DNA from 4 places in the Lysinibacillus sp. FSL K6-0102 genome. Region 4 is predicted to be linked to each of the others. Evidence: riboswitches for the same ligand, from Rfam matches in the RefSeq annotation. Region 4 holds a riboswitch; each other region holds the start of a gene.
The links. A riboswitch is a leader RNA that binds a small molecule or an ion and turns the genes downstream of it on or off. The one in region 4 is predicted to bind S-adenosylmethionine.

Region 1: it holds a riboswitch for S-adenosylmethionine, as region 4 does, so the genes downstream of both, NYE73_RS22945 (cyclase family protein) here and NYE73_RS01965 (O-acetylhomoserine aminocarboxypropyltransferase/cysteine synthase family protein) in region 4, are expected to answer to the same signal.
Region 2: it holds a riboswitch for S-adenosylmethionine, as region 4 does, so the genes downstream of both, metK (methionine adenosyltransferase) here and NYE73_RS01965 (O-acetylhomoserine aminocarboxypropyltransferase/cysteine synthase family protein) in region 4, are expected to answer to the same signal.
Region 3: it holds a riboswitch for S-adenosylmethionine, as region 4 does, so the genes downstream of both, metA (homoserine O-acetyltransferase MetA) here and NYE73_RS01965 (O-acetylhomoserine aminocarboxypropyltransferase/cysteine synthase family protein) in region 4, are expected to answer to the same signal.

The regions. Positions count from the first base shown of each region.
Region 1 is NZ_JBBOPH010000001.1:4,508,458-4,516,537, forward strand. It holds gene NYE73_RS22920 (winged helix-turn-helix transcriptional regulator) at 1-52, opposite strand, end outside; gene NYE73_RS22925 (MFS transporter) at 163-1,347, shown strand; gene NYE73_RS22930 (ABC transporter substrate-binding protein) at 1,506-2,456, shown strand; gene NYE73_RS22935 (AraC family transcriptional regulator) at 2,531-4,102, shown strand; gene NYE73_RS22940 (hypothetical protein) at 4,217-4,621, shown strand; SAM riboswitch class I at 4,703-4,808, shown strand; gene NYE73_RS22945 (cyclase family protein) at 4,898-5,635, shown strand; gene NYE73_RS22950 (DedA family protein) at 5,666-6,262, opposite strand; gene NYE73_RS22955 (Cof-type HAD-IIB family hydrolase) at 6,324-7,097, opposite strand; gene NYE73_RS22960 (DUF2225 domain-containing protein) at 7,420-8,080, shown strand, end outside.
Region 2 is NZ_JBBOPH010000001.1:3,689,585-3,697,664, forward strand. It holds gene NYE73_RS18645 (MDR family MFS transporter) at 1-30, opposite strand, end outside; gene NYE73_RS18650 (TIGR01212 family radical SAM protein) at 256-1,212, shown strand; gene NYE73_RS18655 (tRNA (mnm(5)s(2)U34)-methyltransferase) at 1,209-1,787, shown strand; gene NYE73_RS18660 (alanine/glycine:cation symporter family protein) at 1,849-3,357, opposite strand; gene NYE73_RS18665 (alpha/beta hydrolase) at 3,484-4,290, opposite strand; gene NYE73_RS18670 (gamma carbonic anhydrase) at 4,424-4,936, shown strand; gene metK (methionine adenosyltransferase) at 5,116-6,312, opposite strand; SAM riboswitch class I at 6,571-6,689, opposite strand; gene pckA (phosphoenolpyruvate carboxykinase (ATP)) at 7,079-8,080, shown strand, end outside.
Region 3 is NZ_JBBOPH010000001.1:2,653,149-2,661,228, reverse strand. It holds gene NYE73_RS13470 (hypothetical protein) at 1-175, shown strand, start outside; gene NYE73_RS13465 (hypothetical protein) at 309-818, shown strand; SAM riboswitch class I at 1,145-1,256, shown strand; gene metA (homoserine O-acetyltransferase MetA) at 1,380-2,315, shown strand; gene NYE73_RS13455 (GerAB/ArcD/ProY family transporter) at 2,356-3,504, opposite strand; gene NYE73_RS13450 (hypothetical protein) at 3,536-3,769, opposite strand; gene NYE73_RS13445 (Ger(x)C family spore germination protein) at 3,775-4,974, opposite strand; gene NYE73_RS13440 (spore germination protein) at 5,000-6,544, opposite strand; gene NYE73_RS13435 (HesB/YadR/YfhF family protein) at 6,733-7,023, opposite strand; gene plsY (glycerol-3-phosphate 1-O-acyltransferase PlsY) at 7,043-7,645, opposite strand.
Region 4 is NZ_JBBOPH010000001.1:401,465-409,544, forward strand. It holds gene NYE73_RS01950 (succinate CoA transferase) at 307-1,830, shown strand; gene NYE73_RS01955 (DASS family sodium-coupled anion symporter) at 1,904-3,385, opposite strand; gene NYE73_RS01960 (glycerol-3-phosphate acyltransferase) at 3,581-4,213, opposite strand; SAM riboswitch class I at 4,369-4,482, shown strand; gene NYE73_RS01965 (O-acetylhomoserine aminocarboxypropyltransferase/cysteine synthase family protein) at 4,600-5,901, shown strand; gene NYE73_RS01970 (hypothetical protein) at 6,234-6,617, shown strand; gene NYE73_RS01975 (homoserine dehydrogenase) at 7,081-8,067, shown strand.

The DNA of each region.
Region 1 (8,080 bases), 4.1 Mb from region 4:
CACCAATAACTTCTAGTGTAGCTTCAACACCAATATTATAAACTTTTTGCATCGTAAACCTCCTGTAATATCCAAAAGTAACTAAAAGTACTCTACATATCTTTTTGGTATGTATGAATATTACTACACATAATAAAAAAAATCAAAGGAGATAGTAGTAAAATGTCAAAATCAAAAAAGCCAAATGCTAAACTTACCTTACTAGCACTTGCTATCAGTGCATTTGGTATAGGGTCCACTGAATTTATCAGTGTCGGACTTTTACCATTAATTACAGATGACTTTGGTATTTCTCTTAGCACAGCTGGCTTAACCGTTTCTATATACGCACTAGGGGTAACTGTTGGGGCTCCATTATTAACAGCCCTAACATCCCGCCTTAGTCGAAAAACCGTATTATTGCTTGTCATGTCCATTTTTATAGTGGGTAACCTAGCAGTCGCTTTAGCTCCTAATTTCGCTTTACTATTAATCGGACGTATTATTTCAGCATTAGCACATGGTGTGTTTATGTCCATCGCTTCTGTTATAGCAGCAGATGTAGTGGAACCAAATAAACGAGCAAGTGCTATTGCCTTTATGTTTACTGGCTTAACATTAGCTACTGTAACAGGTGTCCCACTCGGTACATTTATTGGACAAGTAACGGATTGGCGTATGTCATTCATTTTTATTGTTGTCATTGGAATTGTCGGTTTAATTAGTAATGCAATGTTAGTACCTAGCCAATTATCGAAAGGCAATCCCATCTCTATTCGTGATATTGGCAAAGTATTAGGCAATATTCGAATGATCTTAATACTTTTCATTACCGCAATTGGATACGGCGGTGCTTTTGTTGTCTACACATATGTTTCACCTATTTTAGAGCAATATATGGGGTATTCCCCACATACAGTCGTCATTATTCTAGTTGTCTATGGTATTTGTGTAGCTATCGGTAATACTCTTGGAGGTCATTTTGCTAATCATAATCCACTACGTTCCATCTTTATTATTTTTGTTGGACTTGCATTGGCATTGCTTGGCATTGGCTTTACTCTTGAATCACCTATTATGGGATTAATAATGGTGCTGACAATGGGATTGTTCATGTTTATGAATGTCCCAGGATTGCAGCTATATGCTGTTCTACTATCTGAAAAATATATACCATCAGCAATTTCAATGGCCTCAGCATTGAATATTTCTGCTTTCAATATTGGCATATTTTTAGGCTCATATATCGGAGGCTTTATTATTCGCCACCAATCGTTGGCGCATACGCCTATATACGGATTCCTGATGGTTATGCTAGCTGCAATTGTTACACTTTTATGGTTACTCTTCGATAACAAAAAACAATAACTCTCTGAATTTCATTTTGTATAAAAAAGTAGTAGAGAATGTGTATTGTTTGTTGATATGTAGTATCCTATAATTTACTTGAACCAAACGAGAATGATTATCATTCTAATTTAAGGGAATACCCTTACTGTTTTAGTAAATCTGTAGGAGTGAATAAAATGCGTAGAGGTCGATATTTTTCATTTGTAGTTTTCTTTGCACTTATATTCGTCTTAGGTGCCTGTGGCTCAAATGAAGTAAAAGAGGATACAGCTACAGAAGAACAATCATCTAAAGATACAAGAATTGTAGAAGACGAGTTTGGAAAAGTAGAAATTCCTACAAATCCACAGTGTGTAGCTGCTATCTATTTGGAAGACTATTTAACTGCTTTGGATGTAAAACCCGTTGTGCAATGGTATCACCCATCTTGGGGAAAACAGGACTATTTAGGATTAGATGTTCCTGAGTTCGACATTACTGGTAGCATGGAAACATTATTACAAGCCAAGCCTGATTTAATCATTGTAGATGGTGCCGCGGACAAGGCAAAGTATGATGAATACTCAAAGGTAGCGCCTACTTACCGCTTGAAAGAAGATATTCTACAAGATCCACGTGAAATTGCGAAAACAATAGCTGATGTTTTAAATATTTCCGATAAAGCAAAAGAAATGGTTGATCGATATGAGCAACGTGTTTCCGATTTAAAAGCAAAACTAGATGAATCAATCGGAGACGAAACAGTTGCTGTTGTACGACTAAATGTAGCAGATAATACATTAGCGTTATTTGGCATTAAAAATCGCTACTCTGGCTATATTTACACAGAGGCAGGCTTAACACCACATCCATTAGCCCGTGATATGACAGAGTTTCACGAGGTTTTATCAGAAGAGGCTATCACGGAATTAGATGCGGATCATATCATCCTTTTCCCTTCAAACGGAACATGGGAGTCTAAAGAAAACCAAGAAGCCATTAAATGGTTAGATAGTACACTATGGAAAACACTCCCTGCTGTAAAAAATGGGCATGTTTATATTGCTGATCGCACATATTGGCAATCTGGCGCAATCACAGCCAACTTGCTAAAGTATGATGATTTAGAGAAATGGTTCGTCAAATAATTTTCCAAAGAAAGCTCTTAATGAGGGCTTTCTTTGTGTTGTTCTGCCAATTCAAAAAAAGGGGTGAATTATCAATGGGTAACTTAACACATGTTTATACGTTACAAAATATCTCTTATTCAATTCAACCGTCAAAAAAGTTATTGATTAGTAGTGATTTCTATACACTTTTCATCGTAATGAATGGTAGCGGAAAGCTAGAAATAGATCATGACATCATTCATTTTAGTGAAGAAAAGTGCATATTGATTCCGCCAAATAACACGGTTAGTATCCACATTCAAAGTGAACACCTTTGTTTTTATCAGTTACAATTCAACATTGTCAATCTCAGCAATAGTCAAAATTCATATAGTCATTTTACAAGTATCAGCGAACGACATCTTCTCCCCTTTTCACAATGTCATAGACTGCTAGAAGTCATCTATCAAAACCGGTTAGCGGAGGATGAACACACGATTTTTGAACAGCATGTACACTTTCAAGAGCTGATGTTATTACTCTTACATCAAACCATACCCAAGCAGATGCAAAAAAATGATCGACAATCTGTTGAGCAGTCCATTAACCATTTACATAAACATTTTGAAAAAGAGTGGACGGTTGAGCAGCTAGCACAGCTAGCTGACGTACCAAGATGGAATTATACGCGCATTTTTAAAGATATTACGGGACAAATTCCTCTTCACTATTTAACTAAACTTCGTATTGAAAAAGCTAAGCATTTATTAATGACAACAAATGATCGAGTATTTGAAATTAGCCAGTCTGTCGGATTTAATAATGAGTATTATTTCAATCGTCGCTTTAAGGAACATGTCGGCATCTCTCCAGGACAATATCGAAGAAATCAAAGCAGCCATATACGTGTATTTGCACCATTCTTAGAAGATTTCTTTGTTGCGCTTGGGATTACGCCAATTGCTCAATTCAGTCATTCAAAATGGGGAAAACAAGACTATTTAGGTCTACAGAAAGTGCCAGATATCGATGTACAAAATAGAGAAATGGATCGACTCTTTTACTATAAGCCAACTTTAATTATGTTAGATTCTGGTGTAGAGCGTTGGGAATCCTTTCAGCACTTAGATGAAGTAGCCCCCGTCTGCCATCTTTCACACCCTGGAGAAAATTGGCAATCTACTTTATTTAAAATTGCAGATCTAACAGGAAAAACCTCCTTGATGCAAGACGTAATCCTACAATATGAAGATAAAGTACAACAAGCAAAAGGAATTCTTAGCAAATCTGTTTATGGGCAAAGTGTAGCATTTCTCCGTATTTCAGCCATTGGTATTACTCTATATGCGGGTCCTGAATGTGGCTATACGGGCCCCATTTTATATCGTGACTTAGGTTTAATGCCACATTCACTAGTATGGAGTATTCCGCACAATCAACGTAAAGCACAACTGACATTTGCTCAATTGTTGCAATTAGATGCTGATCATTTATTTATTACCTTTGATAAACAACATTCCATTTATGAAAATGAGGAACGTGCTATTTTAAAAACTCCTACTTGGAAAAACCTAGCTGCCGTTAAAAGCAACTGTGTCTATGAAGTAGACTTTTTAACATGGATGAATTATGGCATTTTATCACATAGTAAAAAAATTGATGATGTCTTAAATGTACTTGGCTAAAAGGAAGCTTACTTTAGCTTCCTTTTTAAATGATTAGGACAAACATTGCACTGCTAATAACACCGAAAGCCGTTTTGCTACATAAGATAGGATATCAGTTATAGGATAGGAGGAATGACCTTGTATTACAATCCTTATCCGTATTTTGTGCATCCCTATCATTATCCAACATCGCCTATCGCTAATCATTTTGCCATTAGACCCTTTTCGCAACATCTAGCAATGCCGACCAATAATCCTTTTCCACCTGTCGATACACACAAATTAAAAGCTTCAGCATCACGGATAAAGGCGATGATGCAGCAAGCCCAATTACTTACGGATAAAATAGATAGCTCCCAACAATTCGCACATGATTTAATGAATGCTGCTCAACTTTCAAATAAAACAGAGGTTGAAAAATTAATCACATCAACAGGCATTACGATGAAATTTGAAACAAACTATACACCAGACAGTTTTAGAATACGTCTTATTGATAATGATTGTTGTGGAGTCACCTTAAATTTGAATTGGTGAAAATTCCTAGTGAACTTGTAAACTATAAAAAACTATGCTAAAGTATTTGTATTGTTATTTCTGAAAATTCTTATATTACTTTTCTTATCAAGAGAGACGGAGGGATTGGCCCGATGAAGTCTCAGCAACCAGCTAACAGTATGGTGCTAATTCCAATTGGCAAAATGATCAGCCTTGAAGATGAGAAGAAGAACTACCGTTGTTGCAGCAGGAGTCCTCTTCTATTAGGGGACTCCTTTTTATTTACAACTATTTTTACAGAAAGCAGGGAAATCGATGTCTAATGAACTTTTACAAGCATTGCAATTATTAAAATCGAAACAGTGGGTTGACTTAACACATACATTCGGCCCTAATTCACCACATTTTTTTATGTTTGAGGACGCTAAATTTGAAACGTTATTTTCTCATAAGGACGGTTTCTTCGCTCAACAATTCACGTTCCCTGGTCAATATGGCACACATATCGACCCACCCATTCATTTTGTGCGAGATACTCGCTACTTAGAAGAATTAGAACTAAAAGAGCTTGTTCTTCCCCTTGTTGTTATTGATAAATCACAAGAGGCTGCGAGCAACCATGATTTTTCATTAAGTGTTGAAGATATTCTTGATTTTGAGGACAAGCATGGAGAAATTGAAGCAGGAACATTTGTAGCATTACGCACAGATTGGAGTAAGCGCTGGCCAGATAAAGAGGCTTTCAGTAATAAGGATGCAGATGGACATAACCATATCCCTGGCTGGGGTTTAGAAGCTTTACAGTTTTTACTAAAAGAACGCAAGGTAAGCGCAATTGGTCATGAAACTTTCGATACGGACTCTGCTGCTGATTTTCGTAAAAATGGCAAGCTAGATGGCGAATATTTTGTACTTGACCAAGACACCTATCAAATTGAGCTAATGACGAATTTAGACAAGCTACCTGCGAAAGGCGCTATCATCTTCAATATCGTACCTAAGCCAGAAAAAGCATCTGGTTTCCCTGTGCGCTCATTTGCTATTTTGCCATAACATAAAAGTCGGTATAGCGTATACCGACTTTTATGTTTGTCCATTTCTTTTTTTGAATAGAAAGTAAGCAATGAGCATCCCTACAATAAATAAAAGGATAAGATAGATACTATAATGAGTCAGATAGTATCCAACAAATCGCCATTTCTCTCCAAGCATCTTTCCTAATGATATAAATGTGAACGTCCAGATAAATGCCCCTGTATAGGCAAAAAGCGCAAACTTTCTATAAGGATAATTATTAATAGCCGCAATATACGCTGTCAAATGGCGTACCCCGGGGATAAAATAGCCAATTAATAATAGGGTAGGTCCTATTTTTGTAAACATCTTTTTCGTAAAGTCAATTTTTTGCTCTGTAATATGAATTTTAGGCCCATATTTCTGCAATAACGGTAAGCCAAAACGATAACCAATATAGTAGCTTAAGGTAATGCCTCCAACCGCACCAATCATTGCACTGACTAAAGCAGGAATATGTTCAAGACTTTCTCGGTAAACACTATAGCCTACATAAGTTAGAAACACCTCATCAGGAAGTGGCACCCCTACAATACCTCCAATTAGAATCACGATAATTCCAAAGTATCCGTAATGTTCAATTAGAGACTGCACGTGATGTGCCATAAATCATCCCACCTAAAATTTATTAAAATCTACCTGCTATATATAGTGTAGCCTCAGCGCTCTAAATGACTTGAAGCTGACGTAAAGCAAAATTGATACCGCCATCCGTAGATGTCTTTGTAACAAAATTCGCAACACTTTTTAGAGCTTTACTACCATTTCCCATGGCAATTCCTACTCCTACATATTCCAACATGTCAATATCATTATCCCCATCCCCAAAGGCAATCGCATTCTTAGGGTCAATATTGAAATGATCAAGCACCGCTTTAATAGCTATAGACTTCGAAACATCCTGCTGTAATACATTCACAATATAAGGATGCCAACGCTGTAAAAATATATTCGAAACTTGGCTAGTATATCTTTTTTCAGCCAGCTCATCCGCATATAGACACATGAGAAAAACCTCTTCATCTACAATTTTTTCATTTATATGTGGAAAATCCCGTAAAGATAAAGTTTCTTGCATCGCTCTTAAAGCTACTGGACTTTGTATGCTATTCATGGATAGCTGCTCTGTAAAAAATGTTAGGCTATGCTGCTGTTCCTGTGCAAACGCCTGTACATTGTGGACAATTTCTTTGGCAATCGGAGTTTTATGTATGACAAGATCCTTATGTTTCACATAGGCCCCATTTGCAGTAATAAAGGTTTCAATCCCCAGCGCTTTTAACTCATAGCACATAGATAAGGGTCTTCCAGTAGCCGCTACAAGATGGATTCCTTTTTCTTGCAATAGCTGAATAGCTTGTTTTGTACTTTCTTCCACACAGCCATCCTCGTAATTAATCAATGTGCCGTCTACATCAAAAAACACGATATTATACTTCATTTTGAGCACTTCCTTCATAGTCATTTAGAACCAATTTATAATTTTTCTCCCATGAAATATGTGAAAGTATTTTGACAAACTTTAAGCAAACTATATAACTTCCTTTTGCACCACCGATAAAAACTATTACAAGCGTATTTATAATAATATTTAACTAAAATTTCCTTGAATATTTTTATTTAATAATTCTAAAGGAGTATACCAAAGAACACAAAATTGTTAAAATAAAAGATAATATCTTAAATACATTGAACGATAAAATCTTACGTATAAATAGAACAAAAGAAATAAAATTTTAGTGCACGCAAAGGAGTTGATTCTTATGGCATTTAACATTTACTACTATGAAAGTAGTGTGGATTGTAAATTTTGCAAAAAGCAGTTTACAACTTATAAAGTTCGCCCTAATCGATATAAAATTATCGAAGAACAGACGGATTTCATGCCTGTTTACGATGGCCTAAACCCTTTGCTATATGAAGTTGCCGTATGTCCACATTGTGGTTATGCCTACCATAAATCTATGACACGGACATATGGACCTTTCATGCTACTCATTGATGAACTATACATTAAAGAGCTCCAGAAACCTATGGATATCTGTCAGGAACGTACAATTGATGATGCCATTATCAGTTTTAAGCTCGCCTATTTAGTATCCCGTGCATCAATGGAAGAATCTCTTTTAATGGCGAATTTCGCTTTAAAAATTGCTTGGCTCTATCGATTAAAAAAGGACGAAGAATCCGAAAAGCGTTATCTTTTTGCAGCTAGAGACTTTTATAGTAAATCCTTTGCCTCTAATCAAGAAGGTGGAGAGAGAATTCAGTTTTTACATGCTGAATTAAGCCTTCGACTTGGTGATATTCCTGAAGCAAAAAAAGGATTTTCACGCTTAATCGCTGATCGAAATGTTTCGCCAAAATATCGCAAGCTTGCACGCAATCGTTGGGAAAATTATAAATATGACGAACAACCCATAA
Region 2 (8,080 bases), 3.3 Mb from region 4:
GATAATTAAAAACCAAACACGTTTTGGCATAGGATGACCTCCATTATTTCGCTTCTCTAAATAGTTAGTGTATGCTGAAATACTTAAAAGTACAAGGAAAATAATTTTACCTTTTTTACAAGACTTCTATCCTATTTTCAATCGTATTTAGTTTTGTTCCTTTCCATTTTTCTTTATCCAAATCATGATATTACCCTTACCCCATGACGGAACGAAATGCACATGATAGAATAGAGCGTTAGAGGAGTGAAATAAATGACAGAGACGAATTTTCCTTTTCCTTCAGAGGGGAAAAGATACTATACATGGAATCGCTATTTACGTGACCAATTTGGTCATAAAGTATTTAAAGTGGCATTAGATGCAGGATTTGATTGCCCTAACCGCGACGGCACAGTTGCTTTCGGTGGCTGTACATTTTGCAGTGCTGCAGGTTCTGGTGATTTTGCTGGTAATAAGGTAGATCCAATTGATGTTCAATTTGCTGAAATCCGAGACAAAATGCACCAGAAATGGAAGGATGGCAAATACATGGCCTATTTCCAAGCCTACACAAATACACATGCCCCTTTGCCAGTTTTAAAAGAAAAATTTGAAGCAGCTTTAGCGCAAGAAGGTGTAGTAGGTCTTTCTATTGCTACTCGTCCTGACTGTTTACCCGATGATGTTGTCGAATATTTAGCAGAGCTAAATGAGCGGACGTATTTATGGATTGAGCTCGGTCTACAAACGGTGCATGAGAAAACGGCTAATCTTATTAATCGTGCCCATGATTATGCAACGTATGTGGAAGGCGTTGAAAAATTGCGTAAGCATGGCATTCGTGTTTGCTCACATATCATTAACGGATTGCCTCTCGAAGACTATGACATGATGATGGAAACGGCACGAGCAGTTGCACAATTAGATGTCCAAGGCATTAAAATCCACTTACTTCATCTATTAAAAGGAACGCCTATGGTGAAGCAATATGAAAAAGGTATGCTAGAATTTTTAGATCAAGATGTATATACAAAACTAGTAGCAGACCAATTAGAAATTTTACCACCAGAGATGGTCATTCATCGTATTACAGGTGATGGACCGATTGATTTAATGATTGGACCCATGTGGAGTGTAAATAAATGGGAAGTACTGAATGGCATTGATGCTGAGCTTGAACGTCGTGGTAGTTGGCAAGGGAAGTTGTATAAGGCAGAGGTTATGAAATGATACTACAACGCGTTTTACAATATGCCCAGCAGTTATTAAAAGATAATATAAAAGAGGGAGATACAGTTGTTGATGCAACTGCTGGAAACGGCCATGACACATTGTTTCTGGCACAGCTTGTTGGGGATGAAGGGCAAGTTTATGCCTTTGATGTCCAAAAAGAGGCGGTTGACGCGACACTCCTCCGACTTTTAGATCATGGTTTAGAACATCGAGCACTCGTTTTAAATAAAGGGCATGAAGAAGTTACACAGTTTGTACACAAGCCTGTAACTGCGGCAATCTTCAATCTCGGCTATTTACCTGGTAGCAACCATGATATTATTACAAGACCTAATACAACAATCCAAGCCATTGAGAATATATTAAAGCTCTTAAAAGTGGGCGGTTTGATTGTTCTTGTTATTTATCATGGTCATCCAGGTGGAAAAGAAGAGCGTGATAAGGTCATTGATTATGTAAGCCAACTGCCACAAAAATATGTTCATGTCTTAAAATATGCATTTCTGAATCAACAAAATGATCCACCCTTCGTCATTGCATTAGAGAAAATGAAAGAACATCCTATTCAATAATTACATGCTAAAAGGCGATCAGCTAGTTTCTATCAAACTAGCTGATCGCCTTGCTCTTTATCTACTTGTTATTGCGTTTTTCATTATAGTCAACCCAGAAATCTGCACCTTTAATTCCTAGTTTACGAGGATCAAAGACTGGGTCTTTTCCTTCTTTTTTCTGTTTCTCGTAATCTTTTAATGCGACAATAGCTGGTTTCATGATAATTAAAATAGCTATAACGTTAATCCAAACCATCAAACCAAGACCTACATCTCCCATTGCCCATGCCAGACCAGACGTACGGATTGTACCATAAAAGGCTGCAACTAAAATGGCAATTTTCGCAATCCAAATGAATACCTTTTCTGTGCTACCTCTAAATAAGTAAGCGACATTTGTCTCTGCAATATAGTAGTAAGCCATGATTGTTGTAAAGGCAAAGAAGAATAACGCAATGGCTACAAATGGAGCACCAAAGCCAGGTAATGATGAGTCAACTGCATATTGTGTATAGGCTGCACCTGCTTCAATACTTTTCGCAAAAGTCATTTGCTCATCGCCTGCTAATCCACCACTATTAAATTCTCCAATATGGATAAATGGATCTGCTCCCTCAGCTGCCTTTTCATCTTGTACATTGTACATGCCTGTAAATAAAATCATAAATGCCGTAGCAGAACAAATTAATAATGTATCAATATAAACAGACGCCGCTTGTACAATTCCTTGCTTAGCAGGATGTGATACTTCCGCAGCTGCCGCAGGGTGAGCACCAGTTCCTTGACCAGCCTCATTAGAGTAAATTCCACGTTTAACACCCCAAGCAATCGCTGAACCAATAATGCCTCCAAAAATTTCTTGAGCCCCAAATGCACTAGAAAAAATTAATCCGATAACCGTTGGTACTTGTGAAATATTCATAAAAATAATGATAATGGCCATAATGATATAGGCTAATGCCATAAACGGTACAATAATCTGGGCAGCATTTGCGATTGATTTAACACCCCCGATGATAATAGCACCTAATAAAACAACAATAATAAGTCCTGTGATCCATGTTTCCAAACCGAAAGCGTTTTCAACAGCACCTGCGATGGCATTCGACTGCACACCAGGCATCAAAATTAACATTGCTATTAAAGCCGCCACAGCAAAAATAACTGCAAACCATTTTTGGCCCATTCCTTTTTCTATGTAAAAGGCTGGTCCACCACGATATTCTGTATCTTTCTCTTCTTTATAGATTTGAGCTAATGTTGACTCTACATACGCGGTAGCCGCACCTATGAAAGCGATTGCCCACATCCAAAAGACAGCACCAGGTCCTCCCATTCCAATCGCTGTCGCAGTACCAGCAATATTACCTGTACCTACACGTCCTGATAATGCGATAGACATTGCTTGGAATGAAGATATTCCCTTTTCTGACTTCTCCCCTTTAAACATTAAAACAAACATATCTTTAATGTGCCTTACTTGTAGGAACCTTGTAATAATTGAGAAAAATAACCCAATTAATAAGATGCCATAAATAAACCATGGTCCCCATAAAATACCATTCAACTTCTCTACAATTACATCCATTTTACCCCTCCAATTTGAATTACCTTACTTTAAGTCATTATAGTATTACACTTTTCTGAAAATTACAATATTATTTTTAAGTAACAATATTTAAGTAAGTAACCTAGTAAATGGAAGGGTATAAACCTATTTAATTATATAACCAATTCTTCGAAGAGCATTATTAATAAAATCTCGTATATACATAAAAATCTCTTCGCGCTCTCCCTCATGAAATAAATTATGATAACAATTTGCCCATTCTTTAAACTGAAATTCCGTGAATTCCTGTTGATGAAGCCAATTTCGAGTTTGGCGAGTGTCCGTAATTTTATCCTTCTCAGCTGTCATAATTAGCATAGGCATATTAGGCATTTCACCTTTAGGCAGCATCACTAAATTTTTCATCATCTGCTGAAGTTCTCGATACCATTTCACAGAAACAACAGACATGAGGGGTACATCATCTTTCATTTCTTCTCTGCCTTCAACACTACGCGTTAATTTCTCTAATGTAATATCATGTGTCAACTTAACATTGGCTGTTAACGCACTTAGACTTGTTAAAGCATTTGTTAATTTACCTGGTAATAGCTTTAGTTGCAACCAAGGTGATGTTAAAATAATGCCTGCACATTCATATTGTCTCTTTTGCAGTGTATGGAGGATTAATGTTGCACCTAGTCCATGCCCTATTACAAAGGTTGGTAAATTATATGAAAAAGCATTTTCAATCAGGTTTCTTGTATACTTATTGTACAATTTGAAGTCTTCATCATGGACTCGAGCAAACCTTGCATTACCTCCATGATTCGGTAAATCTCCCATGACTATGTGGAAGCCTTCTAATCTTAATTTCTCTATCAGCCATGCATACCAACGGTGATTTTCATAAGCACCATGAAGAATAGCAATCACAGCTTTTGCTTGTCCATCAGCTTCCCATTTCCACATTACATAGTCCTCCTAAAAAATAATTACACTTTGATTATATCGAAATAAATAGCACATTTTAATTTTATATTTCCATAAAGTTGCGTATTTGATACGATAATACTACATTATAGAAAGAAAAGAGGCGATTTTCATGATTTATCCATTTAAAGATAAAACGCCAAAGATCGATCCGTCTGTTTTCATTGCTGACTACGCAACTGTTACGGGCGACGTAACAATTGGCGCCGAAACAACCATTTGGTTTAATACGGTTATTCGTGGTGATGTTTCCCCAACGATTATTGGTAAACGTGTCAGTATCCAAGATCTTTGCTGTTTACACCAAAGCCCAAAATATCCGCTCATTATTGAAGATGAGGTAACAGTTGGACACCAAGTCACTTTACATAGTTGTACAATTCGCAAAAATGCCTTAATCGGTATGGGATCCATTATTTTAGACGGAGCTGAGATTGGAGAAGGTGCATTTATTGGAGCTGGAAGCCTAGTACCTCCTGGTAAAGTCATTCCTCCAAATAGTTTAGCATTAGGTCGTCCAGCAAAAGTTGTCCGAGAATTAAATGCTGAAGATAAAGAGGATATGGAACGCATCGTACGAGAATACGCAGAAAAAGGTCAATATTATAAATCACTTCAGAAATAAATAACCTACACAAAAAATCAATACTAACGAAAAAATCCCTCGCGTTTTCGTGTACCGAATATGTTCACGAATCCTAGCGAGGTATTTTTGTAAAAAAAACAAAAGGAGCAATGTTGCCCCTTTGCTTATTAATACATCAGAATAATTTTCTAATGACTTCATTACTTTAGTTCAATAGTTTATAAACGTGCTTTTTCTCGTAGCGCGTCTGCTTTATCAATTTGCTCCCATGGTACATTTAAATCTGTACGACCAAAATGTCCATACGCAGCAGTTTGTTTATAAATTGGACGACGAAGATCAAGCATTTTAATGATACCTGCTGGGCGTAAATCGAATAGCTCGCGTACCCATTCAACGATCTCGCTTTCTTTCACTCTACCTGTGCCAAATGTATCGACAGCAATGGAAACAGGCTGAGCAACGCCAATCGCATAGGCAAGTTGCACTTCAGCACGCTCTGCTAAGCCAGCTGCTACGATGTTTTTCGCTACATAACGTGCTGCATATGCCGCCGAACGGTCTACCTTGGTTGCATCCTTACCTGAGAAGGCACCACCACCGTGACGTGCATAACCACCGTATGTATCAACAATGATTTTACGTCCTGTTAATCCAGCATCACCTTTTGGCCCACCAATTACAAAACGGCCAGTTGGATTGATGAAGTATTTCGTATTAGCATCTAATAATTCACTCGGTACAACTGGTGCAATAACAAATTCTTTTAAATCTGCTTGAATTTGTTCAAGTGTTGCTTCTTCATCATGCTGTGTTGAAATAACAATTGTATCCACGCGAACCGGTACATTATTGTCATCATATTCAATCGTTACTTGCGTTTTACCATCAGGACGTAAATAGGCAAGTTCACCTGATTTACGTACTTCTGTTAAACGGCGTGCTAATTTGTGTGCCAAGCTAATTGGTAATGGCATTAGCTCTGGTGTTTCATTACATGCATAGCCAAACATTAAGCCTTGGTCACCAGCACCAATTGCTTCTATATCAGCATCTGTCATAGAGCCTTCACGTGCCTCTAATGCCTGATCAACACCTTGAGCTATATCAGGTGATTGTTCGCCAATTGCCACAAGCACCGCTAAGTTCTCAGCATCAAAGCCATATTTACCTCGTGTATAGCCAATTTCAGCTACAGTGTCACGAACAATACCTTTAATATCCACATAAGTAGAAGTAGTAATTTCTCCTGCTACTAATACTAATCCTGTTGTTACAGTTGTTTCACACGCTACACGTGCATTTGGATCTTCTGCTAAAATAGCATCTAAAATGGCATCCGAGATTTGGTCACAAATCTTATCTGGATGTCCTTCTGTTACACTCTCTGATGTAAACAGTCGACGGTTTGTCATTTGGTTTTCCTCCTAAATACTCTTACAATAAGTAGTTGTGTATGAATACGGTACTCATTACCCATGTCAAGTCCGCTCCTAAGGATTGAACTCTCAAGCCGTTACTGCTGCTTTTAACACGAGGATTTCGAAAGATCCGTCATTATAATAAGGAAAGAACTACATATACTTACCTTTACATTGATTTATAGCAATAAAAAAATCCTTTTCTCACGTTACTTTACATGAGGAAAGGAATAATGACTGCGTAACCTTTCACTCTTATCGTTCAAGGGATGTTCCCTTGCATCAGGTTGGCACCAACGCATGTCGTGAAATAGTTCATGCAGGTTGCCGGGTTTCACAGGGCCTGACCCTCCACCAGCTCGGGATAAGAGTATCCGTTCAATCTCATGTTACTGAAAAGGTCGAACGTTGTCAAATATTTTCTTATGTATTACTGTATAGAAAGGAAAGAACTTATTACACAAAAACTTTTCATACTTGGATGATGATGTAAATAGAAGCAAATTAATCCCTACAACATACCTAGCTACTTGTGGTAACATATGTGTGGCTCAATTTTCGTGCCTAATTACAGTAGGATTGATGGTATTCTACTCGAAAAACATTATTTTTTGTCAGTTTATTGAAAAGTGGTAAAAACTCTAAAATAATTTCTTAATTAGTATAGATTATTTAAGCAATTGTGTTATACTATTTTTGAAATTAAGAAAAAATCCCTCTAAATCAAGGGAATACTATAAAAAAGGATGGTATTTAATCGATGAATTCAGTAGAAATTGCAAACGAACTGAAGGAATTATTAAACGGCGGTAACATAAATGTTCAACTTTCAGTACCACAATTAGCAGAAAAAGCTACATCTCGTGGTGAAGCAATGTTAACAGTAGATGGCGCAGTTCGTGCAGAAACTGGCAAATACACTGGTCGTTCACCTAAAGATAAATATACGGTAGAAGAAGAAAGCACAAAAGATCAAATTGACTGGGGTAAAGTCAACCAACCGATTTCTTCTGAAGTGTTCGATAACCTATATGTAAAAGTAATAAAATATTTAAAAGAACGTGACGAGTTATTCGTATTCAAAGGCTTTGCAGGTGCTGACAAAGACTCACAATTAAGCATTCAAGTTATCAATGAATACGCATGGCACAATCTTTTTGCTCATCAATTATTTATCCGTCCAACAGCAGATGAATTAGCTTCTCATGTTGCCGACTTCACTGTCATCTCAGCTCCTAACTTTAAAGCAGATCCTGCGGTTGATGGTACTGCTTCTGAAACATTCATCATCGTATCACTTGAAAAGAAAATTATTTTAATTGGTGGTACAGAATATGCTGGTGAAATGAAAAAATCTATCTTTGGTATCATGAACTACTTATTACCACAACAAGGTATTCTTTCAATGCACTGCTCAGCAAACGTTGGTGAAGCTGGCGATGTAGCGTTATTCTTCGGTCTATCTGGTACTGGTAAAACGACGTTATCAGCTGATCCTGATCGTAAGCTAATCGGTGACGATGAACACGGTTGGTCTGATAATGGTGTATTCAACATTGAGGGTGGCTGCTATGCAAAAACAATCAACCTTTCTGCTGAAAAAGAACCAGAAATCTACAATGCAATCCGCTTCGGCTCTGTATTAGAAAACGTAGCTGTTGATCCAGAAACTCGTATTTGTGACTATGATGATGGTTCACTAACAGAAAATACACGTGTAGCTTATCCAATCCAATACATCGAAAATATCGTTGATCCTTCT
Region 3 (8,080 bases), 2.3 Mb from region 4:
TCTAGCCAAACCAATTTATGAAATTACTGTTAGAGACAATGCAGCAGCACGAACAAATTTTAAATTAGATGAAAGTACATATCCAGATGTAACAATATATAATGTGACGTATCGTATTGTTAATGTAGATTACAGTAAAAAAGGATTGATAAAAATTAGATTAGAAAAACGTTGACAAGAAGCGGATACCCCTAACTGTTTATTTTGTACACTACCATATAAATTTTCACACGCCCATAAGAAAGATATTCTGTGTTATATCCAACTATGGTAATATGTAACTAAAATAGATAATATGGGGTGTAACTATGAAATTTAATAAATTATGGATATTTACGATATTATGTTCTGTCTTATTGTTTTCTGCATGTGGTAAAGAAGAAATTGTAGAAGTAGATAAAACAAGTCAAGAGGAAAAAGATCCTAGCAAGATGTATGCTACTGAATACGTTGAACCAAGTGAAGAAGAAAAATTTATTGAAGATAATATGGTTAGGTTAACAGGTAAAGAAGTTCAATATAATTTAGCAAATAATTTAAATGTAGAATTCTATTTGAATGGAAATGTTGAGTTATGTGATTATTATAATTATGGTTATACTAATGAAGCAAAATTCTTTTGTGGTCAATTGACACCTGTTGATGGAGATTATTCTGATTCATGGTACTTATATTTTCACAGGGATTCCTTTGATAATGCATATCAGGCATTACTGGAAGGGAATATTAATATGAGAATTATTGCAAAGATACCTTCAAATGGATATGAACGTGGTCAAGGTAATATGGCAGTAGTCAAAAAAATAGGAGCCTATTAATTAGAGGGGTTATCCCCTCTTTTTATTTGTAAATGTTATACACTTCTTTTTTTCAGAAGTATGAGTTATAATGAAGATTACATAGATTTTATAAGAAGTGGAATAAACGAATAGGCAAATGTATTACTCCCAAACTAAAACTAGTTAGAATCATACAATATTTCATAATTACGGCATGTTTACCATAAATTTTAAATGCAGAAACACCACATATAGCAAGCTTAGTGTACATCAAATGACAAAGAAACATGCGCGTGAATCACAAAATATTCTATGAATTATTGATATTCTAACAAGTTCATGTTACAATTCAAGATAATTAAATAATCTTATCAAGAGAAGCTGAGGGATTTGGCCCGATGACGCTTCAGCAACCTCTAACAATCGTTAGAAAGGTGCTAATTCCAGCAAAGGATTTTTTCCTTTGAGAGATAAGAGTGGACGTGAAAAAAATCCTTCTCATTCTATCTCGTATGGAATGAGGAGGATTTTTTAATTTCGTTGCATCCTACGCAAGCAAGATTTGCTAAAAGAGAGTGATTATAGAGAGGGGAAAGCAAGATGCCAATTAATATTCCGAAAAATTTACCAGCTGGAGAACATTTACGTGAGGAAAAAATCTTCGTCATGGAAGAAGATCGTGCGAAAACACAGCAAATCCGTCCATTAAATATATTAATATTAAATTTAATGCCTGAAAAAGAAAAAACAGAGCTCCAATTATTACGTTTATTGGGGAATACACCATTACAAGTGAATATTACCTTTTTGAATACAGCCACACACGAGTCTAAAAATGTGAGTAAATCCCATTTGCAGCTTTTCTACACAACGTTCAATCAGATTCGACACCGACGCTATGATGGTATGATTATAACTGGTGCGCCAGTAGAAAAAATGGCTTTTGAAGAGGTCAACTATTGGCAGGAAATTTCAGAAATTATGGATTGGTCTAAAAAGAATGTGACATCCGTGCTACATATATGTTGGGGGGCACAGGCTGCATTGTATCATCATTATGGCATTGGGAAGGTTGAGCTTTCTGCTAAATGCTCAGGCGTCTATTCCCATGTGATTACAGATTTAACTGTAGATTTGGTACGTGGCTTTAGTGATTTATTTACTGCGCCCCATTCACGCTATACATCTGTTTCGATTGACGAGGTTCGCAATCATCCAGAACTACGATTATTATCCTATTCAGAGGATGCAGGGGTATTTATTGTACAATCAAAAGATAATAAAAATATTATGATTACGGGGCATCTAGAGTATGATGCGACAACGCTAGCCGATGAATACAGTCGCGATGTGGCGAAGGGCATAGATATCGCCGTTCCTGTAAACTACTTCCCGAATGACGATCCGACACAAGTGCCGATGAATACTTGGCGTGCCCATACGCATCTATTATTCTCTAACTGGTTGAACTACTATGTTTACCAAGAAACACCATATGAATGGGATTTTGTAGATGAAATCGAATATCATATTTAATTAATAAAAAGTCTAATTTCTTTTCTAGCTTTAGAAGAAATTAGACTTTTTGATTGTCATTTTCTGTTTCCTGCTGAGGTGTTTCGTTATTTTGAGTCTTGGATTTACGATTGCGAATAACTACTACAATCAGCAAAAGTATAGGTAATAAAATGGTGAAAATAAAGGAAAAGATTGGCCAAATTTCATTATTATAATTAGTAGAATGCACAATATCTGGATGAACAATTTGAGAAAGTCCAATAACAATTATCCCCATCGGTATAATGAGTGGGCGATGATCCTTGATCTTTAAAATTTGTGCGAGGCCAACAACGGTCGTATAGAAATACATAAATGTACGAATATAAATAGACGAAATCCACATAAATGCCATGATGATTTCTATACGCTGTAAAAAATTCCCTATAGATATTCTTTGTGCTAAGGCATAGCTAGGAAAAGTCCTTGATGCTGTGTTTTCAGGACCTAATACAAGAATCGATAGGACAATCAATGTAACTAAGACGATTCCACCAAGGATTGCCCCAATATATAGCCCTTTCTGTGCAGACGGCTGTACATTGACACCAGTAGGATAGAGCATCATTAATACAAGTAATGGAAAGGAAAAGATACTCATAAAGCGTGCAATACTATAAAACATAGATGTTTTGGTTGCTTCTAGTAGAGGCTGAATATTCTCAAATGTAATTTGAGGGGTAATACTAATGACGAAAAAAATAAAAATAAAGATAAACAATGGGAAGAGGATTTCTGCCGAACGGGCAAAGGTCTCAATTCCTAAATAAGCGGCATACATAATAATGATACTGAACAGTAGGGCAAATGCTAATGTCGGTGTCTCTGGCATTACTTCCGTTTTCATGAAAATACCGATAAAATAGAGTAATTCTCCAGCCGAAAGAAAGGTCATAATCAGGAAACAAATTGCTGTGATTTTCCCAAAAAAACGCCCAAGAATTTTTTCATTGGCCTCGATAAAGTTTAGAGATGGTGTTTGATTGGCCAGTGTTAAAAATAATTTTAGTACCAGTAAACTAAGGAGAACACCAATGCTTGCCGCTATCCAAGCATCTTGCTTAGCGGCACCAGTAATACTCGAAGGGATAATTAAAATCGCTGTACCGATAGAATAGAGGAAGGTAACGATTGTAAACTGTCTTGAACTAATTATCTCTTTTTCCATCAAGCTACCCTCCGTTTCTCAGTCCATCTTTCTATTTTGTGAATGACACAATGTAATCCCTAATTGGTGTGAAGATAAAGGTAATCAAATCTAATGGGCTAGGAATATGGATTTTCAGGGCAATCCCCATATTTAAAGCCGTTCCAATAAGAAGCAAAAAGGAGAATACAATCATGGCTTTTCTATCCTGTTGCTTTTTTAGCTTTGGAATAAAAATAAGCGCAATGATTATCGCGATGATCAAGATAGCTACGGCTAGTACCATTGCATTTATTCCTCCTTTGGCTTGTTTAATAATGAATTTTGCATCGTACCTGAACCTTGGGTAGTTACCTTTACATGAACTACCACTGCTAAATCTGGAAAAATGGAAGTCCAATCATCCTTTATTTTTTTCCACTGCTTAGGATCTGCCCGATGTAGGGCATCCCCAAATCCAAAAACATCTACTTCATATTGCTGTTGAATTTTCTCTACTGTTTTTTCTATGCGTTCATCAATTCCCTGGGCTGTTTTTTTGTTAACGTAATCAATCGATTTATTTTTGGTAAGATCGATATCACATTCGACCTCTCCAACATTCTGCTCTACATTAATATGAACATCGATTTTCGGTTTCCCGTTTTTAAATGACCCTTTCACCTTTGTAGTGGATTGGGTAATTTCAGTAGACAAGGTCCCTTTATTAGGACAGGCAATGATTTCTATCGTACTTTGAATTTTGTCATTAAGAAAACTAACACTTTTGCTTTCACTTTCAGTCAGTAGCCCTATATATTTATCTCCTTTAAAGACCGCTAAACCTGTATAACGTAATAGCACAGGTGTTTTAACACGTTGCACATTTGTTTGATCTACCCCTAATTTCTTATCGCCATGAACTTCAATAGCAGAAATTAACGCCCCTTTATGCTTATTGCTTAATGTATTGACTAATTCATCAATATTAACAGCTATTGTGGAGCCCCAAGCCTTTTCAGAGACATCAAGGGAATTTAACATTTTATTAGCAGGAACTTTTTCGATGGGTGTTAGTACATTTAATACTTCCTTCGCTGTTGCTTCGTGAGACATAATGACGTCGAAATCCTTACGAAATTCATGGTCCCTTACAATTAAATCAAGTGCATCACTAATGCCTTCTTTTGCGAGATCTTCCCCTAATACAACCACTTGAAGGTGTGCAAAATAAGGTTTTCGTGCTGCAATAGTCGTCATTTTGCGAATGGCCTCAAAGATGGTCTCGCCTCTCGAATGATAGCTAACGACAGGAGAGCGTTGAGTGGAAGCTTGGCGCATTGAAATTTCACTAGGATCAACAATTTGAACCGTAATTTCATATTCGTCATCTATTTTGTCAATGCCTAGTGCTACCACAATGGCTAATTCATTTAATTCTCGCTTACTCCAGCAACCACTTAACAGTAAAGTGAGGATACATAGTAAGCAAATCCAGTTTAATTTTGCCATATTCTATTCCTCATTTATCCAGTTGTTATTTCCTGCTTTTTACATTGATATAGTTATGTCCTCTAACAATATTTTTTTGATTGACTAAACGAGGTCGTGTAAGTAACTTTCTACGCGGGAACAGCAGAAACGCATCCTTCTGATCCTGTAATACCAACGGTGCGAATGGACTTAAATAAGGTACACCAAATGAACGAATGCTACATAGATGAAGAATAATTAGCATAATGCCAAACATTACACCGAATAAACCAAACATAGCAGCTAAAATCATTAATGGGAAACGTAGTACACGAATCGTATTCGATAAACCATAGGCAGGGAATAGAAAGCTACAAATCGCTGTTAAGGCTACAATAATTACCATTACAGCGGATACGACGCCTGCATCAACTGCTGCCTGTCCAATAACTAAAGTACCTACAATGGATACCGCAGGACCGATTGTTCGAGGCATACGAAGTCCAGCTTCCCTTAAGACCTCAAAGGCAACCTCCATAATAAGCGCTTCTACTACTGCAGGAAAGGGTACGCCTTCCCTTTGTGAAGCAATGCTAATTAACATGGGTGTCGGTAGCATTTCCTGATGAAAGGTAGTAATCGCCACATACAAGGATGGTGCTACTAATGCTAGACTGATACCAAAGAAACGCAAGATACGTACAAGTGAGCTAATCATCCAATGCTGATAATAATCTTCTGCTGATTGTAAAAAGGATGTAAATAGCGCTGGAACGACTAAGACGAAAGGTGTGCCATCAACTAGAATCGCCACTTTGCCATCTAATAATTCACCTGCGATGACATCAGGTCGTTCAGAGTTGTAGACGGTTGGAAACATAGAGTTTTTTGAGTCTTGAATAAAATCCTCAATATAGCCACTTTCCAGAATGCCATCAATATTAATACGATCTAATCGAGCCAATACCTCTGCGACGATTTTGTCACTGGCGATGCCATTTATATACATCACTACTACATCTGTTTGTGTCACATCTCCGATAACGCGTGATTTTATCCAGAGATTCGGACTTTTTATTTTGCGACGAATGAGCGCTGTATTCGTTCGCAAGGTTTCCGTAAAGGATTCCCTCGGTCCGCGAATTACGGATTCCGTCGATGGCTCTGTGACAGCTCGATCCTTGGCACTTCTAGTACTTGTCACAATCCCTTCGGCAAAGCCATCTAATAAAATAACCGTTTCACCATTGAGAATGGCATTGTAGAGTGTTGTGAAATGCTCAATATTCGTCACATCGCCTACCGTTAAATAGGAATTCCGAACATATTGATTAATGGTTGTTATTTCAATATCTTGTTCTTCTTCAATATTTGCCATCAGTTTATCGATAACAGAATCAGAAATAGTCGTTTTATCCGATAAGCCATCAATGGAAATAATGGCGAGGCTATGGGGATCAGTTTCTCCAATCGCAATTTCACGTATGATAATATCATTACTATGCCCTAGTGATTGTTGAATGATTTTTATATTTTTAGATAGGGAAGTATACAATAAATCGTTCGTTGTATGGGATGGGGAGGTCTCGTTATTGTTAGACATGGACATGTGTTTTCCTCCTCAAATGGTCGTTCATTACCTTTAGAATGGACAATTTTTTTGAGAGATAAACGAAAGAGATATGAAAAATCTAGCTATTTGTGGCAATATCACATTCCTTGCAACTTTCGTGTGTCTTGTTTTGTAATAAATAAAAAAACAGTCTGTCCTTTCATGTATGGAAAGGACAGACTGCTTTATGTACGATAGTCGTATTGTAATTCATCATTACTTGTATCAACATCAACATGTAAATTGTGATCGTTAAAGAACCAAAGATCTTTCTCATCAATGTAATAGATAACACCATCAATTTCTGTTTGCACACCTATGGCAATAGGTTCCTCACGTGTCATGCCTAGTGAAAAGCCTTCGTGAAACGGACTTGAGCCACCATAACGTGCATAAAAACGAATTGTATCACCAGGTTCAACTTCCATTTCATGTTTGAACCATTGTAGGGCTTCATCTGTCAATGCAATATTCATTTCAAATGCTCCTCTCTTCCTACAGCCATTTTACCTTTGGTTCGGTGCCGTTTTTAATACGAGCAATATTGGCACGGTGACGATAAATAATAAAGGTAAATAAAAAGGCTACCAAGATGCCTAATGCAAAGTCACCTGTAATAAAATAATAAACGATTGCATAGATAAGCGCTACTAAAGCGGCTATCATTGATGTTAAGCTGACGATTTTTGTGATTTTTAATGTCACAATAAAGGTAATAAATAGTAGGACAAAGAGTGGCCAAGAATAGCCTAATAATACACCAGCTGACGTTGCCACAGCTTTCCCACCACGGAAGTTGGCAAAGATCGGGAACATATGACCGATAACAGCGACAAGACCCAGTAATAAAGAGTGGAGTGTAGTATCAGAGAAAACAGGAAGTGTCACGAGTAAGACAGCGGCAGTTCCTTTTAAGACATCCATCACCGTAACAATAATACCAGCCTTTTTCCCTAATGTTCTAAAAGTATTGGTCGCACCAAGATTACCGCTCCCGTGTTCACGAATATCGGTATTATAAAAAATTTTGCCTATCCATAATCCAGAAGGTATAGAGCCGATTAGATAAGCACATAAAATAATAAGTCCATTGATCATAGTTGGACTCCTTTCATTCATAGTCCATCACTTGGTACTAATAGTTTGTAACAAGTATTTTACACTTTTTCTTGCTAATCTACAATGTTATGAAGGAGATTTCATCCGAAGTCTTGAATCAATACAAAAGAGAATCTATTAGTGAGGACTAGGCTTTTAGACATAAATTTGTAGGAAGCACTAAAACCTTTATAAAAATATAGGCAAAATGGCAATTTTGTCAATCGCTCATTCCTTTGGTAGAATAGAAGTCTAACTTTATCCTGTTTAATCGCAAGGCACGAGTTAGTGTGCTTTTATTTGCAAGCATCACAACTTTATTTTGCAACTAAGTAGGCTTCAATGCGTCAAATGATGATGGAAGCTAGAAGCAGTCTGTCTTGCTCAAATACCAATTTTAAGCAACTGTTGAAGATGTTTACTATTAATAAAAAA
Region 4 (8,080 bases):
CGAATAATGAGGAACAAAAAGTTATTTATAAATAATTTATAAATGACGAAATTATCTCGTAAAGTAAAATATTTCATTTGATATAGATTAAATATTCTAAATAGTATAAAATTATAGAAGCGACTGTTTATTTGGTTGTGCTACCAAAAAATTACATGATCTTTATTCACAAATGTTTAGACAGCATTAGCTATTAGGTAATGAAATCCTCCTGGAATAAAGATACATTCTCTGACGGATGTCACAGATTTACTGGAACCAAATATGCAAGTTGAACAAAAATAAAGTGGAATGGAGGAATAGGGAATGGAAGAAAAGTTAGCGAAAAAGCTTCGTCATGAACAATTACGAAGCAAGGTTGTAACAGCAGAAGAAGCAGCTTCTTGGATTAAGGATGGCATGGTATTAGGGATGAGTGGATTCACACGTGCTGGTGATGTAAAGGTTGTACCTCTTGCACTTGTAGAGAAAGCAAAAAAAGAGGATTTTCAAGTAGATGTCTTTACAGGTGCATCACTTGGACCTGAGGTAGACCAATATTTAGCAGAAGCAGGGGTCATACGTAAGCGCGGTCCTTTCCAAGCAGATGCTGGCATTCGTAATAAAATCAATAGCGGTGATATCACATTTGTCGATGCCCATCTTTCCCATAATGCTGAGCTTGTTCGTCAAGGCATTATTGGACCAATTGATTTTGCGATCATTGAAGCGGCGGCTATTACAGAAGAAGGCTTATTAATTCCTACAACTTCAGTTGGTAACTCTCCCATTTTTGTGCAAGAAGCAGACCAAGTCATCATTGAATTAAACGTAGCACAGCTTGATGCATTAGAAGGTATACATGATATTTATGTACCTGCACAACAAGGAAAACGTGATCCAATTCCTTTACAGAATGTCTCTGATCGTCTTGGTATAATTGGAATTCCACTAGATTTAGATAAAGTAAAAGGCATCGTCATTTCGGATATATTAGATGCGCCATCAACGATTGTCCCTGCAGATGAAGAGACAGATGTTATGGCTAATCACTTATTAAATTTCCTACGTGAAGAGATTAAAGTAGGTCGCTTAACAACAAGTTTGCGTCCAATTCAATCTGGGGTAGGTTCAGTAGCAAATGCTGTATTGCTAGGCTTTAAAGACTCTGAGTTTGAGAACTTAGAAGTTTATTCAGAAGTTCTCCAAGATGCAGTATTTGAATTAATGGATGCAGGGAAAGTGAATTTTGCATCTGCTACTTCTATTACCCTTTCTGAGCAAGTAGGAAACCGTGTTTATGGGAATTTTGAAAAATATGCTGATAAATTAGTGTTGCGCCCTCAAGAAATTTCAAATCAGCCTGAAATTATTCGTCGACTCGGATTAATTTCAGTGAATACGGCATTGGAATTAGATATTTACGGCAATGTGAATTCCACACATGTTTCTGGTACAAAGATGATGAATGGTATCGGAGGGTCTGGTGACTTTGCTCGTAATGCACGTTTAGGAATTTTTGTAACAAAGTCTTATGCTAAGGGTGGAGATATTTCGAGTATTGTCCCAATGGTCTCACATGTGGATCATACGGAGCATGATGTTGATGTCATTGTAACTGAACAGGGCGTAGCAGATTTACGAGGACTTGCTCCAAAAGAACGAGTGGGACTTATCATTGATAATTGTGCACATCCTGATTATAGGGAGCAGCTGTGGCAGTACTTTAATGATGCCAATGAGGCAACGGGTGGACATCACACACCACATGACCTAGAAAAAGCACTATCATGGCACGTTAACTATGCGAAAAACGGTACGATGAAGGACCCTGCTTTTACGAAACAATAGTCTTATCTTAAAAGCCTTGAAGGACAGATAGTCTGTTTCTTCAAGGCTTTTACGTTTTAATTTAATGAAAGTTCTATAATAATCCAATCCATTTCCAATAAGTTGCAGAGAACAAAAGTACGAGAAGGAAACCGATAATGGTTAAGGGAATTCCAGATTTCAAGAAATCCTTTGTTGTAAAGGAGCCTGTACCATAGGCAAGCATGTTTTGTGGTGCACTAATTGGTAACAGGAAGCCAAAGCTTATGACGAATTGTTGCACAATAACAAAACCAACTTGATCAACATTAGCCGTTAATGTGGAGGCTAAAACGATAAACACAGGTATAAGTGCTGAGGCTAAGCTAGTTGCGCTTGCAAAACCTAAATGAATCAAAATGTTAAATAAAGTTACGAGTGCGATGGTTGCTAGTAAAGGCATAGTATCTAGCCCAAGTGAACCAAAAACTTTATCTGATAACCATGCAGCACCTTGCGTATTTAGTAAAATGGTTCCTAACATAATGCCTACCGCAAAGACGATAATTGTCCCCCATGGAATATGAGGCTCAACTTCCTTCCATGAATACACACCGATTTTAGGCATTAATAGAATCGCGATAGCAATAATTGTGACTGTTGTCGTATCAAATGGATGTAGCTTCCCTTCAGTTGCCCAGAAAAATAGTAAAACTACGGATGTAATGATTAAACGAATTTCAGGAGCCTTTAATGGGCCAAGCTCTGCAAGCTGTTTTTTGATGACCTCTTTACCACCTTCGATATTGCTAGTCTCAGGTTTAATTAAAGCAATCATAATGAAAAATAAAAAGATCGACATAATAATTGAGAAGGGGGCTGCATAAAGTAGCCAAGCACCCCATGAAATATCCACATTAAATTGCTCTTGGATAAAGTTTAAAGCCACCATATTTTGAGCTGCTGCAGTTTTAATACCAATATTCCAAATGGAAACGGCTTGTACCGAAGTAATAACTAATAAGGCAGCAAGCCGACTATCACGTGGTAAACCAAATGCTGCCACCATTCCAAGCAATATCGGTACTACCGCGCCAGCTCGTGCTGTAGCAGAAGGTACAAAAAATGCGAGGACGATAGACACTAAAATAGCGCCAAATACGATAGCTTTTGTTTTCGTTCCTACCAGTGAAAGAATCCAAAGTGCAAGTCGTTTATGTAGATTAGTAATTTGCATTGCTGCCGCTAGAAAAAGAGCTGCTGCTACTAAAGCAACGGCAGAATTACTAAAGCCACTTAAAGATAATTTTAATGCGCTAGCTGTTCCTAGCTCTGTAGTTGGATTATCCATTGACGGAGCGAGTCCTAGTAAAACAGTTACTAGTGCAATGATCATGGCCGAGCTCACAGGATATGAAACGGCCTCTGTAACCCAAAGGATGACTGCAAAAGCTAAAATGGCTAAAGCTCGTTGCCCAGCTATAGGTAAATCACCATTGTTAGGTAAGAAGGTAATAATGATTAGTAACGCGAATGCCAAGCCAATCCATAGTGGCTTTAAATTAAGTTTTGTAGCTGCTTGCTTTGGTGAAGACATATTTTCTCATCCTTTCTACGATAAAAATGACGATTATTATCCATAACATCGGCCTGTATAATGTTTTATTGAGATAAGAATATGTCTATTTTATTGTAGAAAAAAATCTATGTGAAAATGGTGTTTTTTACAGCAATATGAGTAGATAAAGAGAAAAAATACGGTCACAAAAAATACAAAAATATCCATTAAATATTATTTCTTTTTCTTAAAGGCAGATGTTACTTTAGGCTCTGTTCCATTGACTAATCGTTTAATATTTTCGAGGTGCAGGATGATGGCTATGCCAAAAAGAAGAAGAGCTATAATGGTTGGGCCAATGCCAGGAATCCATAAATAAGTTGCTGTACAAAACACGAGATAAAATTCTAGAACACCTACAATTAAATAATTTGTTGCAAAGGATAAAATAACAAATAAAATAAGTGCAAATAAACCAATCTTCCAATCAACAGCAAGTAAAATACCAATGATGGAGGCCGTTCCTTTCCCGCCGTTGAAGCCCATGTAGAAGGGGAAATTATGACCTAAAATAACCCCAGCAGCCATAATATAAGTAAGCAGCCAAATTTGTTCTTCTGTTAAATGAATGGCGTCCGCTAGATAAAAATGTGCACCTATAATAGCGACAACGCCTTTGCCTATATCGATGAGGGCTACTAAAACGCCATACTTCCAGCCAAGGGAAAGAGTAGCATTAGAGGCACCAGCATTACCGTGGCCAGCCTTTTTTAAATCAACCCCCGATAAAAATTGAGCCACTTTAGAGCCGTGAATACAGCCTATTAAATAGCCAATCATAAGAAAAATGATCACGGCCTTTACCATAAAAATACTCCTCTCAAAATTTTTTCTAAAATAGTGTATGCGTTCATATTACGTATAAGAGCAGACAGAAGTTTCGGAAAAAATAAAATTTACATGTTGACAGAAAAAAACTCTATGTTTATACTGTGTAACAACGATGGAAATTGAATCTCATACTCTTATCAAGAGCGGCGGAGGGATAGGCCCTATGATGCCCGGCAACCAGTAAGCAATGAGCTTACTAAGGTGCTAATTCCTACAGATTCTTACTTGGATCTGGCAGATAAGGGGAGGAAAACTTGCAACCGCAACCCTCTTCTTAGCTGAAGAGGGTTTTTTGTTTTCTACAGAAAAATCCTCCTCATCTCCGGTACCATCGTAAAAAAATAACCATTTGGAGGTACACAATGACAAATTTTAAACCAGAAACATTGCTGTTGCATGGTGGTCAAGAGCCAGACCCAGTGACGGGATCTCGCACAGTTCCAGTCTATCGCTCAACTGCTTTCGTATTTAAAGACACTGCTCATGCGCAACGTCTTTTTGCCTTAGAGGAAGCAGGGAACATTTACACACGAATTACCAATCCAACAGTTGATGTGTTTGAAAAACGTGTGGCTTTATTGGAAGGTGGAACAGCAGCAGTAGCACTTTCATCTGGTGCAGCAGCTATCGCATTTTCCATTTTAAATCTAGCTGGAGCTGGTGATGAGATAGTAGCAGCTAGTTCTTTATATGGTGGTACGTATAATTTATTTGCTAACACATTACCAAACTATGGTATTAAAACAATTTTTGTAGATGAAACAAACCCAGAGAATTTCAAAGCAGCGATTACTGATAAAACAAAAGCTGTCTTTGCAGAGGTTTATGGTAATCCAAGTTTAAAGGTTTTAGATATTGAAGCAGTAGCTAAAATTGCACATGATAATGGTCTACCATTAATTATTGACAGCACGTTCGCTTCTCCTTACGGTTCTACACCTATTGAATACGGCGCAGATGTTGTAGTTCATTCAGCAACTAAATGGATAGGAGGTCATGGTACAACTTTAGGGGGCGTTGTTGTAGACGCCGGTAAGTTTGATTGGACTAGCGGTCGATTCCCTGGTTTTACTGAACCAGATGCCTCTTACCATGGTCTACGTTATGGAATTGATACAGCTTCTGCTGCCTTTGCTACAAAGCTACGTGTACAACTATTACGTGATTTTGGTCCAACATTAAGTGCTGATGCTGCCTTTAATTTATTGCAAGGGTTAGAAACGCTTCATCTGCGTATCCCTAAACACAATGAAAATGCATTGGCAGTGGCTGAGTATTTACAAAACCACCCATCTGTGGAGTATGTAAATTATAATGGCCTAGAAGATTTTCCGACACATGAGTTAGCAAAAAAATATTTAAGAAATGGCTTCGGTTCAGTGCTTACATTTGGCATAAAGGGTGGACGAGAAGCTGGGCGAAAGCTTATTGATAGCGTGAAATTATTTTCACATGTAGCAAATGTAGGTGATGCAAAGTCATTAATTATTCATCCAGCTTCCACTACTCATCAGCAACTATCAGCAGACGAATTAGTTCAAGCTGGTGTAACCGAGTCGCTCATTCGCTTATCCATCGGTTTAGAGGCAGTAGAGGATATTATTGCTGATTTAGATCAAGCCATTACACAGGCTACAACAACTGAACAAACAGTAGAAGCTTAAAGTTTAAAGAAAATGGTAAGATGTTGTGACGTTAACGTATTTTCTCATTCGATTAGCCTCATTTGGTAATGCGTTAAACGTTGCTACATCAATCTATTACTGCTCCCGTTAATTATCAGAACCTTATAAAAAATAATACCAAGTAATTTTATATGTATTATTGACTTTGTTAAATCCATGTTATATACTAGGAAATAAGTTAACAGTACGAAAATTTTTTTAAAAAAGGTAAATGTTTTCATAAGTGCTCCCCCACTTTTGAATATATAGAAGAGTAGTTGCCTAGCCAGTGATTACTCTTCCCAAAAACTGATGATAAAGGAGTGTTTAAAATGGGTAACATCTATAGTGCGCAAAACATTGTATCCTATCTAATATATGAGCTAAATGAAGGGCATGTATTTGTCAACAATAAATCCATTCAACACCTTCTTACATCAGTCGAAAGAAAATGGCAGGAAGTATTTGGTCATACAGCATTTCAAGAACATGTTTTTACTGAAAAGGACTTTACTGTAAAGGAAGTATTTGAGGCATATGAACAGTACGGTGTGAGACATATCTCACTTCCTGCGACAGAGTTTTACTTGAAGTATGGTACATTTCAATTAGTGGAACGTACGTATGCAATACCAAATTTTACAGAAGAAGAGATTAGTCTTGTTCAACAAGCTTTAGCACAATATCGTTATCAATTGCTTTCAAAAGCAAGTTAAAACCCCCTCATATTTTTAAGCTCATTCTCTGCTGCTACAGGGAATGAGTTTTTTCTTTAAAGGGATTGTTATGAGTGTCTGAGCATACATATATATAATAGAAGAAAGACATTCATATATTGAAATGTAAATAGTCAATATTTGTTCAAATCTTATAGATTGATTAATAAAACGTATAATAAAGGGAATGAAACCGATTTCTTTTGCACATCTAGAGAAAACAAATGTCCTTCCTAGAAAGATTTTTCTTGTGCAAAGCGTGTATTTGCGTTACAATTTTCTTTAAGTTAAATTTTGAATTATTTGAATTTGTATGTGTCCTAACACATATAGAAATAGCGAAACTCATACAAAGAGAGTTGTTGGCTAAAGACTGCGGTGGGTGTCAAATTGTCATGACACAACCCCATGGAAAATTAGCTTTAATGAAACTGCGGAATGTAAGTTGGAGGGAATAACAAGAATGGCAACTATAAAGGCAGCGATTTTAGGATTTGGAACGGTAGGTCAGGGGATTTACCATATTTTAAATGAAAAACGAGAAGAGCTAAAAAATAAATTAGGTATTGAATTAGAGGTAGCGAAGATTTTAGTGACAGATGCTAGTCGTGAACGTGTACCAGGTACAGCACATTTAATGACAACAAGTATGGATGAAGTCTTAGCAGAGCCAGGTATGCAGGTAGTGTTTGAAGCGATTGTGAACGAAGAACCTGCATACAGTTATTTAAAGCGAGCGGTGGAACATAAATGTCATGTTATTACTGCCAATAAAGTGATGTTTGCCAAACGAGGTTTGGAGTTGCAGGATCTTGCAAAAGCTAATGGCGTTTTTGTAGGCTATGAGGCTACTACTGCTGGTGGCGTACCTGTTATAAAAACAATGAAAAATATCTTACTTGTAAATGATGTAAGTCGTATACAAGGTGTCTTAAATGGCACATGTAATTATATTTTAACAAAAATGCGAGCACAGGGCTGGTCGTTCGAAACAGCTTTAAAAGAGGCACAAGGCTTAGGTTATGCCGAAGCAGATCCATATAATGATATATCTGGGCAGGATGCATTTAAAAAATTAATGATATTAAGTGCCTTAGCTTTTGGTGAGCAGCCTGACTGGTCAGATGTAGAGGTAATTGGGATCGATAGTATCTCTGCTGAACAAGTTCATGAAGCATGTGAAAAGGGTCTTCGTTACCGCCATGTTGCTGAAGTGGAAAAACTAGCTGACGGTAAGATTATTGCAAAAGTAGGTCCTCAACTAGTTGATAAAGAGCATCCACTTTATCCAGTCGATGATGTGTTCAATGCGGTGGCATTAGAGACTAACTATATTGGTACATTAACATTAATCGGTCCTGGAGCAGGGATGTATCCAACAGCAAGTGTCATGGTAGAAGATTATGCTGAAATCATTGGGAAAAGAGCAGGATTTGTTGTGACAATCTAATAAAAGCTTTAAA